DNA from 4 places in the Streptomyces paludis genome. Region 2 is predicted to be linked to each of the others. Evidence: riboswitches for the same ligand, from Rfam matches in the RefSeq annotation. Region 2 holds a riboswitch; each other region holds the start of a gene.

Evidence for each region. A riboswitch is a leader RNA that binds a small molecule or an ion and turns the genes downstream of it on or off. The one in region 2 is predicted to bind S-adenosylmethionine.
Region 1: linked by a shared signal. The riboswitch ahead of DVK44_RS05400 (ABC transporter substrate-binding protein) and the one ahead of DVK44_RS38005 (putative leader peptide) in region 2 are both predicted to bind S-adenosylmethionine.
Region 3: linked by a shared signal. The riboswitch ahead of DVK44_RS06640 (aminotransferase class V-fold PLP-dependent enzyme) and the one ahead of DVK44_RS38005 (putative leader peptide) in region 2 are both predicted to bind S-adenosylmethionine.
Region 4: linked by a shared signal. The riboswitch ahead of thrC (threonine synthase) and the one ahead of DVK44_RS38005 (putative leader peptide) in region 2 are both predicted to bind S-adenosylmethionine.

Annotation. Positions count from the first base shown of each region.
Region 1 covers NZ_CP031194.1:1,240,718-1,242,911, reverse strand. The annotation lists gene DVK44_RS05400 (ABC transporter substrate-binding protein) at 1-939, opposite strand, end outside; SAM riboswitch class IV at 1,109-1,230, opposite strand; gene DVK44_RS05395 (penicillin-binding transpeptidase domain-containing protein) at 1,340-2,194, opposite strand, start outside.
Region 2 covers NZ_CP031194.1:7,543,628-7,545,821, reverse strand. The annotation lists gene DVK44_RS33080 (GNAT family N-acetyltransferase) at 1-516, opposite strand, end outside; SAM riboswitch class IV at 1,009-1,153, shown strand; gene DVK44_RS38005 (putative leader peptide) at 1,184-1,264, shown strand; gene DVK44_RS33075 (glutathione S-transferase C-terminal domain-containing protein) at 1,402-2,181, shown strand.
Region 3 covers NZ_CP031194.1:1,523,304-1,525,497, reverse strand. The annotation lists gene trpD (anthranilate phosphoribosyltransferase) at 1-437, shown strand, start outside; SAM riboswitch class IV at 542-659, shown strand; gene DVK44_RS06640 (aminotransferase class V-fold PLP-dependent enzyme) at 889-2,194, shown strand, end outside.
Region 4 covers NZ_CP031194.1:4,326,092-4,328,285, forward strand. The annotation lists gene DVK44_RS19225 (glucosyl-3-phosphoglycerate synthase) at 1-800, opposite strand, end outside; SAM riboswitch class I at 989-1,116, shown strand; partial or broken gene thrC (threonine synthase) at 1,134-2,194, shown strand, end outside.

The sequences.
Region 1 (2,194 bases), 6.3 Mb from region 2:
GTTCAGGAACTTGTACGCGGCGGCCGTGTGCTTCGAGCCCTTGGGGACGTAGTACGAGGTCAGCGCGCCGACCGCGCCCGAGGAGGGGTACGTGAAGCCGATCGGCTGGCCCTCCTTCTCCATGGCGAAGGCGCGGCCGTCCCAGAACGGGACGATCCAGGCGTCGCCGTTCTGGAGGACGGTGGCGACGCTGCCGGCGTCCGCCGGGTACGCCGAGACGCAGCCCTTCAGCTCGGCGAGCTTCTTGAAGCCCTTGTCGACGTCGGCGGGGTTGGAGAGCTTGCCGCCGCCCTGGGACACCAGGGCGGAGAAGAACTCCAGCCCGGCGTTGTAGGTCAGCGGGGGCAGCGCGACATGACCGCAGTACTTCTTGTCGAAGATGTCGGTCCAGTCCTTGGGCGCCTGCTTGATCTTGTCCGTGCGGTAGAGCAGCCCGTTGGAACCGGTCGTCAGCGGCACGCCGTACGACGCGCCGTCGATCGTGGACCGCTCGGTCAGCACCGGGTCGAGCTGCTTCCAGTGGCTGAGGTCGGCGGTCTTCAGCGGCTCCAGGAGATCGCCGCCGACGGCCTGGTGCAGCGAGCCGGGGGTGAGGGCGAGCACGTCGAACGGCGCGTTCTTGCCGCCGGCCGCGCGCAGCTTGGTGACCCAGTCCGAGTCGGCGCCGTACACCAGGTTCACCTTGATGCCGGTGTCCTTCTCGAACGGCTCCACGAAGGACGACTTGAACAGCTCGCCCCACGCGCCGGCGAAGGCGGTGACGGTGATCGACTCGCCCTTGCCGTCGCCCGAGCCGCTGCCGGAGGAGCCCGAGCCGCCACCCGTGTCGACGCCGCCACAGCCGGTCAGGGTGAGCGCGGTGACGGTGCCGGCCGAGGCGAGCGCCAGCAGATAGCCGCGCCGGCGGGCGCGGGCGGGGCGGGGCAGGAAAGATCTCATGAGAGAGAACTCCTCAGTGCGGTGAGTGAATACGGCGAGTGGCGCGCGTGTGGCCGGCGCCGGGCATGGTGCCGGTGCCGGGGGCCGGACCGGGAGACACGAGGCAGGTGGCGCGCGGCGAATCGCGAGGTCATTCCGTACTCCCGTCAGGTCCAGGACCTGACCGACAGGTCCGCGCTTGCTCCCGGCACATCGGTGTGCGCGTGGAGCCGTGTCATCACCCGGGGCACCCCACCGCAGAAGGAGGGTTGCCGCTCAGCAAGCCGGGGCTTGTCGCTGAGACTCGTGACGTCGAAAAAGTAACATTCATTTAAGCCAAACCAAAGATGACCTGGATCACAACGGGAGTGGTCCAGGTCACCGCGCGACGCGGCTCGGCGCTACGGATCTCTTCGGATCGCTATCCCAGGGCCGCCGCCATCATCTTCTGCGCGACCGGCGCCGCCAGACCGTTGCCGCTGACCTCCGAGCGCGCCGCGCCCGAGTCCTCGACGACGACCGCGACCGCCACCTCCTTGCCGCTCGACGCGTCCTTCGCGTACGAGGTGAACCAGGCGTACGGCGTCCCGTCGTTGTCCACGCCGTGCTGGGCGGTGCCGGTCTTGCCGCCCACCTCGGCGCCGCTGACCTTGGCGTTCGTCCCCGTCCCCTCCTCCACGACCGTCACCATCGCGCTGCGCAGCTGCTCGGCCGTGGACGAGGAGACGACGCGGGTGGTGTCGCTGTCCTCGTACGACCGCACCGTACCGCCGCTGCTGTCGACCACCTTGGACACCATGTGCGGCGCCGCCATCAGTCCGTCGTTGGCGAGCGCCGCCGAGACCATCGCCATCTGGAGCGGGGTGGCCGTCACATCGAACTGGCCGATTCCCGACAGCGCTGTCTGCGCCTCGTCCATCCCGGTGGGGTAGACGCTCGCGGCGGCGCGTACGGGCACGTCCTGGGTGGTGTTGTCGAAGCCGAACTTCTCCGCCATGGCCCGGAGCTTCGTCTGTCCCAGCTCCACCGCCATCCTCGCGAAGACGGTGTTGCAGGAGTACCGCAGGGCGGTGCGGATCGTGGCGTTCTCGCACGGCGCCGAGGCGCTCTCGTTCTCCAGCACGGTCCGGGTGTTCGGCAGGGTGTACGGGTCCGGGCTGTCCGTCGCCTCGTCGACCGAGGAGTACAGCCCGTTCTCCAGCGCCGCCGCCGCGACGACCAGCTTGAACGTCGAACCGGGCGGCAGCGGCTGGCGCAGCGCGCGGTTGAGCATCGG
Region 2 (2,194 bases):
CGGTGGGCGCAGCCGTTCGCCGGCCAGCGCGATCAGTCTGCCGCCGTCCCGGATGCCGAGGTAGGTGCCCAGTTCGACGGTACGGGGCAGGAAGGGGCCCGGTTCGGTGAGGGCGATCAGGGCGAGGATCTCGGGTACGTCGGCGGGCCCGAGCCGTACCGCCTCGGGCGCGGGTTCGGCGTACAGCGCGGTGTCGACCAGCTGCACGCCCTCGCCGTTCTGTACGGTCTCCCAGCCGGCCGGCACGGTCCGGATCCCGGTGACCGGGGTGACGGTGCCGGGGCCGACGAGCGCGGCCAGGTCGTCCCAGGCGCGGGGGTCGTCGGGGTCCGCCAGGGCGGTGAACGGGGAGACGTCCACGGGGTAGCGGGCGGCCCGGCCGACGCGCTCGGCGAGATGGGCGTGCGGGCCGGTCAGCGCGGCCCAGGCGGCGTTGTCCAGGAGGTGCGGTGCCGCCGCCGGGCCGGGGAGCGGGCCCGAAGTGGGGTACGGGGCGCGGTGGATGCTGGTGGACATGACGGTGCGGGGTCTCCCTGTCTGGAACGCGGCGGGGCGCGGTCGGGGTGCGCCGTGCTTCGGCGGCGGAGGGGTCCGGCGGAAACGGACCCGGACGCTGACGCGCGTGCGGAATCCTCCGGAGCGCGGGAGCGGGGGGCACACCGCAACCACGGTGTCAGTGGCTGTCGGACGCCCGGGAAACGGTCAGCGTCGACAGAGGCCGCGGCATACGGCGGCACAACAACCGGCGGCACACGGCGCGCTGTTGAGACACGGCGGGGCGACGGTGCGGTCCGTGCGCAGCGGGCCGCGGCCGGGGCGCGGCTGTGCGGCCGTACCGTCAGCTGCGCGCATGGCTGTCGCCCTCACTCTTCCGCCCCCGAGGGGATCTCATGGTCGCCGCACGGTATGCATGCCCCGAAAAGGATGTCAACGCGAGTGACCACCACGTGAGACCGTACGCGCGGCCTTCTTGACGGCGTCACGGAGCGCGCCCAGACTGGCGTGGACGGTCACGATTGTCAGCGCCACGGCGCGGGTTCGTCCCGCTCCCGTGGTCTTCGGCCCCGGCCCGCCGACAGGCAACCCTTCCACCGCGACGGGGTGCTCCGGGTGACGACCGGGTTCCGCCGACGCGGCGGGACAAGCGCGGTCTCGCGTCTCGCGGGCCCCGAGGGTAGGACGGGTGGCACGGGTGGCACTGCCGCGGAACGGCTTGACGAGGCGCCTGCACATCGATCTCCAGCGGGTCTCCAGCGCCTACTGATCCGTGACCGGTCCGTCCGATCCGGACCGGTGCGCGGCAGCGCGGTCGCCCGCAGTCGCCCTCGCACGTCACCCCCGCATCAGGCCCCTGACGCCCACAAGGCCGCGGTGGCCTCCTCGTTCCCCCAAGGGAGAGTCATGCCCGAGACAGCTTCGCGCAGCGCCGGCGCCGCCACTACCCGTGGCTGCCGGCAGAGTCAGTCCGCCTCGGGGCCCCGGCCCGGGACGGCCGCGACCCGCACCCGTCCGTACCGCTTCCGCAGCCGGATCGGCGTCGGCCTCGCCGGCGGCTTCTACCCGGTGCCGCACCGCTACGACCTCTTTCTGCGGGCGAGCTGTCCCCGCTCGCTGCGTATCTCGATCACTCTCGGCCTGCTCGGCCTCGACGGTTCGGTCGCCACCACACTCCTGACCCACCCCGCCGAGACGCCCGACGCCTTCGCGTCGCTGCGTGGCGCGTACGAGGCCACGGTGCACCACTACGACGGCCCGCTGACGGCGCCCGCGCTGCGCGACCGCTGGAGCGGGCGCATCGTCAGCAACCGCACCTCCGACATCCTCGGCGACCTGGCCGGCCCGCTCTCCTGCTCGGACGGCTCCCGCCCCGTCCTGCACCCGCCGGCCCTCGCCCCGGAGATCGACACACTCCGCGATCTGCTGGACCGGAACGTCACCCCGGCCGCGCCGGCCGCCGCGCGATCGTCGGCACTGAGCCTGCTGGAGCACCAACTCACCAGAACGAGCCACGCGTTGGGCGATGACCTGACGGCCGCGGATGTGGACCTGTGGGTGGCGCTCGTCCCCCTCGTCCCGGCCGGCACCCTCAGCGCGTACCCTCGGCTCCGGGAGTACGTACGCCGCCTCGGCGACCACCCCGCCTTCCGGGGCAGCAGCGGCGCGGTGCCCGACGCGGCCTGAGCCCCGCGGTTCG
Region 3 (2,194 bases), 6.0 Mb from region 2:
ATGCCCGGATGGCGCCGATCGTCGCCGGGGTGCTGGCCGAGCGGGGCTCGTCCGCGCTGGTCTTCCGGGGCGACGACGGGCTCGACGAGCTGACCACCACGGCCACCTCCCGGGTCTGGGTCGTCCGGGACGGCAAGGTCACCGAGCGCCCCTTCGACCCGCGCGACGTCGGGCTGTCCCTCGTACCGGTGGAGGCGCTGCGCGGCGCGGACGCGTCGTACAACGCGGATGTCGCCCGCCGGCTGCTGGCCGGCGAGACCGGGCCCGTACGGGACGCGGTCCTGCTCAACGCGGCGGCGGCGCTGGTGGCCCTCGACCCGACCGACGACGCGCTGGAACTCCAGCTGGCGGCGGGCATCGCGCGGGCGGCCGAGTCCATCGACTCGGGCGCGGCGGCGCGGTCGCTGGCCCGCTGGGTGAGCGCGAGCAACGCCTGACGGCGGGGCGAAGCGAAGACGATACGGGACGGGGGCCGCGCCTCCGTCCCGTATCGCGGACAGCTGTTGGGCGGTCCGGCACGCTGTGCCATACTTTCGCCCAAGGTCATGAGTGACAGCGATTTAGGCCCCGGCTCGCTGTCCGGCAACCCTCCGTCCGTGGCGGGGTGCCCCGGGTGAAGACCAGGCCGTAGGCAGCGAGGTCTACGGCAAGCGCGGACCCCTTGTGCCTTTGGGGTCCTGGTCCTCAAGGGAGCAGTCTCGTGAGCAAGCGAATGCGTTAGGGCCCTGGGGAGCCGGACACCGGCTCCCGAGCCCCCTCTTCATCACACCTCCGCACGGTGATCTCCGTGTGTCGAGGCATTCCCCGCGCGATTGTCGTGGCTCCGCCATGCCCTGCCGCGGGTCTCTGAAGCCATTCCGCCGTTCCGTCCTGCCGGGAGATACCGCCATGTCCGCATACCCGAACGCCACCGCCACCGCCACCGCTTCCGCCGCCACCGCCCCGTCCTCCGACGACCCCGCCTGTGGCGCGCCGCTCCCGGTGCTGGGGCGGGATGTGACCGTGCCGCTCGTCACCGGCGGCGAGGTCGGCTACGCGGCCCTGGACTACGCGGCCAGCGCCCCGGCCCTCCAGCGTGTGTGGGACGACGTCGCCGCGTACGCCCCCTACTACGGCAGCGTCCACCGGGGCGCCGGCTATCTCTCGCAGCTCTCCACGGACCTCTTCGAGAACAGCCGCCGCACGGTCGCGGAGTTTCTCGGCTGCCGCCCGGACGACCAGGTCGTCTTCACCCGCTCGACCACCGACTCACTGAACCTGCTGGCGGCCGTGATTCCCGACGGCTGCCAGGTGTTCGTCTTCGAGACGGAGCACCACGCCTCGCTGCTGCCGTGGCGCGACGCGGCGGTCACGTATCTCAACGCCCCCCGCACCCCGGCCGAGGCCGTCGCCACCCTGGAGCGCGCGCTCGCCTCGCGCGACCCGAAGGGGCCGGCGCTGGTCTGTGTGACGGGCGCGTCCAATGTGACGGGCGAGCTGTGGCCCGTCCGGGAGCTAGCCGCCGCCGCGCACACGCACGGCGCCCGGATCGTGCTGGACGCCGCGCAGCTGGTACCGCACCACGTGGTGGACATCGCGGAGCTGGACGTCGACTGGATCGCCTTCTCCGGGCACAAGCTGTACGCGCCGTTCGGCTCCGGGGTCCTCGCGGGCCGCGCCGACTGGCTGCGGGACGCCGAGCCGTATCTCGCGGGCGGCGGCGCCAGCCGCAAGGTGGCGCGCCGGGCCGACGGCGGTGTCGAGGTCGACTGGCACACCACGGCCGCCCGCCACGAGGCCGGTTCGCCGAACGTCATCGGGGTGTACGCGATCGCCTCGGCCTGCAAGGCGCTGACGGAGGCCGGCTTCGACGCGCTGTCGGCGCGCGAGCAGGCGCTGGTGGCGCGGGTGCGGGCGGGGCTCGCGGAGGTGCCCGAGGTGAAGGTGCTCTCGCTCTTCGGGGACGACGCGCCGCGCGTGGGGGTGCTGTCGTTCGTCGTCGAGGGGTGGAACAGCTCGCACTTCGCCGCCGCGCTCTCGGCGGAGTACGGCATCGGGGTACGCGACGGGCTGTTCTGCGCGCACCCGCTGGTGCGGACCCTGCTGGGCAGCGACCCGCAGGACCCGGGGGAGTGCGGCGCCCCGGAGGCGGAGCCGGGCGAGCGCTCGCTCAACGCGATCCGGGTGAGCTTCGGCGCCGGGACACCGGACGAGC
Region 4 (2,194 bases), 3.2 Mb from region 2:
GCCGCGTCGTCCTGGTGGCGGTGCAGCCGTACCCCTACGTCGACCTGGGCCAGCGCGTCGAGCCCCACCGTGTGGAGCGCGTCGACGAGGAGGCCCAGCTCCACGCCGTACCCGACCGGGAACGGCAGCCGCTCCAGCAGGGCACGGCGTGCCGCGTACTCCCCGCCCAGCGGCTGGACGAAACCGGCCAGCCGGGGCCAGTGCAGATTGAGCAGCGGGCGGGCCACCAGCTCGGTCACCCGGCCGCCCTGACCTGCGGAGGAGCCTGCGGAGGAACCGGCAGCGGGCGTGCTGCCTTCCGTAACGTTCCGCAGCGGCCGGTCGTACATCGCCTTCACGAAGTGCACCTCCGGGTCCGTGAGCAGCGGGCCCACCGTCCCGGACACGAAGTCCGCCGAGAACTCCCTCAGGTCGGCGTCCACGAAGCACACGACATCGCCGCTCGTCACCAGCAGCGACCGCCACAGCACCTCGCCCTTGCCCGGTACGGCCGGCAGCCGCGGCAGGATCGCGTCCCGGTGCACGACACGCGCGCCGGCCGCCGCCGCCACCTGGGCCGTACGGTCCGTGGAGCCGGAGTCGAGCACCACCAGCTCATCGACCAGCGGCGCCGTCCGCGTCATCAGCGCGCGCCGGATCTCGGAGACGATCTCGCCGACCGTCCCCTCCTCGTTCAGCGCCGGCAGCACCACGCTCACCGTGCTGCCCCGGGCGGCCTTCGCCGCCAGCAGCTGGTCGAGCGTACGGTCGGCGGCTGACCAGGAGCGCCTGGCCAGCCAGCGCTCCACCTCTTCCAGCACGTTCGGTACTCCCTGCGCTGATCCGTAAAATCGGGGGGTAAGCCACTGATCAGGATGATCCAGTGGGACCGTGTGTGATCCATCTCGCGGTGCGGACGACTATCTCAGCCGTCCACTCCTTCGGTTACAGTCTTGAACAACACCAGCAGGTGAAACAAACGCACCGGACCCCGGGTCCGGCGTCATAGCGCTCATCCAGAGGGACTGAGGGAACGGCCCGTTGAAGTCCCGGCAACCCTCCCGCCGACCGCGAGGTCACGGTGGGGAAGGTGCCAATTCCGTCTTGCGGCGAAGTACGTCGCGAGGAAGATGAGGAGAAAGGGCCTCGCCATCATGGCTGTGCAGACCGTCCCGAACAGCGTTCCGACCACAGAGTCCGCTGGGACCACCGAGTCCGCTGAGACCGCAGGGACTACCAAGACCACTGAGTCCGCTGGGACTGTTGATTTCGGTCCCGCCGTCGCGCTCTCCTGCCGCGAATGCGGCGAACGTTTCGCCCTCGGCCCCATTTTCGCCTGCGCGAGCTGTTTCGGGCCGCTCGAAGTCGCGTACGAGCTGCCCAGCGGCAACCCCGAAGAGCTGAAGAAGCGCATTGCCGAGGGCCCCGACAACATCTGGCGGTACGCGCCGCTGCTGCCGGTCCCCGCCGATGTGGCCACGAAGCCGAATATCAACCCCGGTTTCACCAAGCTCGTCAAGGCCGACAATCTCGCCCGTGAACTGGGCATCACCGGCGCGCTCCACATCAAGGACGACTCCGGCAACCCGACGCACTCCTTCAAGGACCGTGTCGTCGCCATCGCCGTCGAGGCCGCCCGCGCCTTCGGCTTCACCACGCTCTCCTGCTCCTCCACGGGCAACCTCGCGGGCGCCGTCGGCGCCGCCGCCGCCCGCGCCGGGCTGCGCTCGTGCGTGTTCATCCCGCACGACCTGGAGCAGGGCAAGGTCGTCATGGCCGCGGTGTACGGGGGTGACCTGGTCGGCATCGAGGGCAATTACGACGACGTGAACCGTTTCTGCTCCGAGCTGATCGGCGACCCGCTCGGCGAGGGCTGGGGCTTCGTCAACGTCAACCTCCGCCCGTACTACGGCGAGGGCTCCAAGACGCTCGCGTACGAGATCTGCGAGCAGCTCGGCTGGCGGCTGCCCGACCAGATCGTCATCCCGATCGCCTCCGGCTCACAGCTCACGAAGATCGACAAGGGTCTTCAGGAGCTGATCAAGCTGGGCCTGGTCGAGGACAAGCCGTACAAGATCTTCGGCGCCCAGGCGGAGGGCTGCTCGCCGGTCTCCACCGCCTTCAAGGCGGGTCATGACGTCGTACGGCCGCAGAAGCCCAACACGATCGCCAAGTCGCTGGCGATCGGCAACCCGGCGGACGGCCCGTACGTCCT